Regions from separate parts of the Methylorubrum sp. GM97 genome, predicted to be linked through region 2. Evidence: riboswitches for the same ligand, from Rfam matches in the RefSeq annotation. Region 2 holds a riboswitch; the other holds the start of a gene.
The links. Region 2 has a riboswitch for thiamine pyrophosphate ahead of thiC (phosphomethylpyrimidine synthase ThiC). Riboswitches for the same ligand answer to the same signal wherever they lie in the genome.

Region 1: it holds a riboswitch for thiamine pyrophosphate, as region 2 does, so the genes downstream of both, thiO (glycine oxidase ThiO) here and thiC (phosphomethylpyrimidine synthase ThiC) in region 2, are expected to answer to the same signal.

The regions. Positions count from the first base shown of each region.
Region 1 is NZ_AP025942.1:536,351-538,545, reverse strand. It holds gene MSPGM_RS02580 (adenylate/guanylate cyclase domain-containing protein) at 1-662, shown strand, start outside; TPP riboswitch at 786-908, shown strand; gene thiO (glycine oxidase ThiO) at 987-2,195, shown strand, end outside.
Region 2 is NZ_AP025942.1:1,689,523-1,691,717, reverse strand. It holds gene thiC (phosphomethylpyrimidine synthase ThiC) at 1-1,002, opposite strand, end outside; TPP riboswitch at 1,077-1,181, opposite strand; gene MSPGM_RS07905 (hypothetical protein) at 1,440-1,703, shown strand; gene trhA (PAQR family membrane homeostasis protein TrhA) at 1,825-2,195, opposite strand, start outside.

The DNA.
Region 1 (2,195 bases), 1.2 Mb from region 2:
TGCTGCGCATCTATGTCGGCGACGAGCCGCACCGCGCGATCCTCTCGGGCGACATCCGGCGCGGGCAGGTGCGCCGCATCCGCTCGGCGATCCTGTTCGCGGATATGCGCGACTACACGCGCCTCTCCGCCAACCGGACGCCGGAGGGCGCGGTCGATCTCCTGAACGCGTTCTTCGACTGCCTCGTGCCGCCGATCGAGCGGGAGGGCGGCGAGGTGCTGAAATATCTCGGCGACGGGCTTCTCGCGATCTTCCGTGAGTCGGGCGACGATCTCGGCGGCGCGGCCAAGAGCGCGCTCACGGCGGCGGAGGCGGCGTTGGCGGCCCTGGCCGAGGCGAACGCGGTCGGGCGCTTCGGCCAGGGCGAGCGGGTGGTCGATGCCGGCATCGCCCTGCATCACGGGGAGGCAGCCTACGGCAATGTCGGCTCCGGTACCCGGCTCGACTTCACCGTGATCGGCCGCGACGTGAACCTCGCGAGCCGGCTGGCGCGGCTCAACCGCACGCTTCAGGAGCCTCTCCTGATGTCGAAGCCGTTCGTGGACTTCCTGTGGGGTGACCCCGATCCGCTGGGAAGCCATGTCCTCGACGGGTTCGACGAGCCGATGGCGGTGTACCGCCCAGGCCGGAGGCGGGCCGCGGAGGCCGCCGCAGCGGAATGAATCGTCCACGAACGCGGCCCCTGCGTTCGGGCGACTCCGCCATCCGGTTTACAGCGTAGACGGATTTGCCTGCTTCCCGGCTCCGGGAGGGATTGACCGCGCGCCGGCCGGGGCCCACATCCAAGCTGTTCCAGGGAGATCCCCGACAAGGGGCTGAGAAACCGCTATCGCCGTCGCCGGCAGCGCGGAAATCCTTCGAACCTGATCCGGCTCATACCGGCGTAGGGATTGGACCTGATGGGGCGCTCGTTCGAGCGGACCCGCTTCTATCGAAGCACATGGTGCCAGTTCCTGCGGGCAGACCCGTGGAAGGCACGTTTTTCGATGTCAGACCTGCTGACCTCCCCGATCGGCCAGCGCCGCAGTCTCACGATACGGCCGCGCGCCGCGGAGTTGCCGCAGCGTGCCGACGTCGCCGTGGTCGGCGCGGGGCTGATCGGCCTGTCGATCGCGTGGCAGCTGGCGCAGGCCGGCCGCTCGGTGGCCGTGGTGGAGCGCGGGAACGTCGGAAGCGGTGCGAGCCTCGCCGCGACCGGCATGCTGGCGCCGGCCGCCGAGCACGAGCCGGGCTCCGATCTGCTGTTGCCGCTGGCGCTCGAATCCCTGCGCCGCTGGCCGGCTTTTCGCGACGCGCTCCAGGCGGCCTCGGGCCGCGAGATCGATTACCGCACCGACGGCACCCTCGTGATCGCCATCGGCCGCGACGAGGTGGAGCGCCTGCGCTTCCGCCACGACCTGCAGCGCCGGTCGGGCGTCGCGGCCGAATGGCTGTCCGGCCCGGAGGTGCGCGCGCGTGAGCCGCTGCTGCGCCCCAACGTCACCGCCGGCATCCTCTGCCCCCTCGACGCGCAGGTCGATCCGCGGCTCGTGATGGAAGCGCTGCTGCGCGCCTGCGAGGCGGCCGGCGTCGTCATCAGCGAGGGCGTCGCGGTCGAGGGGCTGGAGCGCCGGGGCGGGCGCGTCACCGGCCTGCACGCCGCCGGCCGCACGCTCGCTGCCGACACGGTGATCCTGGCCGCCGGCGCCTGGAGCGGCGATGCGAGCCTGCTTCCCAGCGACTTGGACGTGCCCGACCTGTCCGTGCCGGTCCGGCCGCTCAAGGGGCAGTCGCTGGCCCTGCGCACGACCAAGCGCACCGGCACTCTCTCCCGCATGGTCTGGACCGACGCGGTGCACATGGCGCCGAAGGGCGACGGGCACCTCATCGTCGGCGCCACGGTGGAGGATTGCGGCTTCACCAGCGGTGTCACCGCGGGTGGAATGTTCGCCTTGCTGGAGGGCGCGCGGCGGGTTCTGCCCGGTATCGAAGAAATGGAGATCGACGCGGTCTGGAGCGGCTTCCGCCCGACCTCGGACGACGACGCACCGATCATCGAGGAGGCTGCACCCGGCCTCGTCCTCGCCACCGGCCATCACCGCAACGGCTACCTGCTCGCCCCCGCCACCGCCGACGCCGTGGCGACGCTCCTCACCGAGGGCGCGCTGCCGGACTTCGCCCGCGGCTTCGGACGGGCGCGCTTCGCGTCATCGTAT
Region 2 (2,195 bases):
GCCGGTGGTGCGCCGCGCGGTGAGCGGCACATGGGCCAGCCGCACGCCGGCATGGATCGTGAAGTAGTCGATGCCCTGCTCGGCCTGCTCGATGAGCGTGTCCTTGAACACCTCCCAATCGAGCTTCAGCGGGTCGCCGCCGACCTTTTCCAGCGCCTGATAGATCGGCACGGTGCCGATCGGGACGGGCGAGTTGCGCACGATCCACGAGCGGATGTTGTGGATGTTGCGGCCCGTCGAGAGGTCCATGACCGTGTCCGCGCCCCAGCGGATCGACCAGACCAGTTTTTCGACTTCCTCAGCCGCGGAAGACGTCACCGCCGAGTTGCCGATATTGGCGTTGATTTTCACCAAAAAATTGCGCCCGATCGCCATCGGCTCGAGTTCGAGGTGGTTGATGTTGGCCGGGATGATCGCGCGGCCGCGGGCCACCTCGTCGCGGACGAATTCGGGCGTGATGAAGGGCGGCACCGCCGCGCCGAAGCTGTCGCCGTCGGCGAGCGCGGCTTCCGCCCGCTCCAGCATCTGCGCACGACAGGCGTTCTCGCGATGCGCCACGTAGATCATCTCTTCGGTGATGATCCCGGCGCGGGCGAACTCGTACTGCGTCACCAGCTGCCCCGGCTCCGCCCGGCGGATCGTCCGCTCGGCCGGGCACGGCGCCACGAGCTTGTCGGCAGCCGCGAATCCGTTGTCCTCCGGCTTCACCTCGCGCGGCTTCACGGCGGCGTAGCCGCGCCCGACGATCCACGGCTCGCGGACCGCGGCCAGACCCTTCTCGAGGTCGATGGCCGCATCGGTCTCGGTGTAGGGGCCCGACGGGTCGTAGACCCGCACCGGCTCCTCCTTCGGGTCGGAGAGGGCGATCTCCCGATAGGGCACGCGGATGTCGGGGCGGCCGGGCGCCTCCGCATAGACCTTGCGCGAGCCCTGCACGGGGCCGGTGGTCACGCTGGCGGGATTGTTGTTGGGAAGATCTTTGGGACGGACGGGTGCGTTCATCGCTGTCGCTCCTGAAAGGGGAGGCGACCCGTGGTCCCGACGATGGTGCGGCTGACCGATGCTGCCTGTGAGCAGCGGCCACTGGTTCCCGTCCCTCCGCCGGTACGAGCCGGATCAGGTTCAAGGGTCAGGGCGCATGCCCACTCTCAGCCCCATACGGGGCCCCCCTCGGAACGATTCCAACCTCTGCTTCGACGCGATCCTTGTCAATCCATCGCCGGAGCGGCCCGATTCGGAGGAAAGATTTTTCCGTTTCGGAAGCCGCCCGGTGTCACGGCGGAAAAGCTTGACCGTTTGCCGGGGATTCGAGACACGGTTTCGACGAAAAACTCACCAATTGAGCCAGGAAGCCTCCTTTGGCGACCCCGCGCTGCGGCTTGGGTGTGGATGACGCCCGGTCTGCGGGTGGCCATGCGCCCGCCTTTTCGCGACACACGATGGCGATGAGCACGGTCATCCCTTTCCGCCGCCCTCCTGCCCCCGCCACGCCGGCCCGCGCCGGCTGCGACGTGGCGGCTGTCGCAGGCGACCTCCTGGACGTGCTCGATCAGCTCGAAGGGCTGGTGGCGCGGGCCGCCGTCATGGACCGGCCGCGGATCGAGGTGGAGCGCAGCGTGCAGCACCTGCTCGATGCGATCAGCGCAGTCGAGCGCGCCTCCGACACCCTGGGCGAAGGCAGCAGCATCTCCGAGCCGGCCTGAGGATCAGGCGCCTCCGGCGTCCAGCCCGGTCTCCCACGTTTTCTATTCCCAGATCACGCGCGGCATCGTCCTGGCGCGTGTCGGCGGCTTCGCGGCCCAATGATGAGACAGGCGAGAACGCTCACGCCCCGACGTGCAGCACGCTCGCCATGATCGTTCCGTAATGGCAGGCAGTCGCGGCCAGCACGAAGGCGTGCCAGATCGCGTTCTGGAACGGCAGGCTGCGCCAGACGTGGAAGACCACGCCGCCCGAGTAGAGCAGGCCGCCGATGGCGAGGAGCCACAGCGCGGACGGGGTGAGCCCCGAGATCACCGACTCGTAGGCGAGAACGCCGCTCCAGCCGAGCATCAGGTAGAGCACGATCGAGACGCGGTCCCAGCGGCCGGGCATCAGGATCTTGATGGCGATGCCGGTGAGCGCGACCGTCCAGATCAGGGCGAGCAGCGTCCAGGCGACGGGGCCGGAGCCGACCAGCGCCACCACCGGCGTGT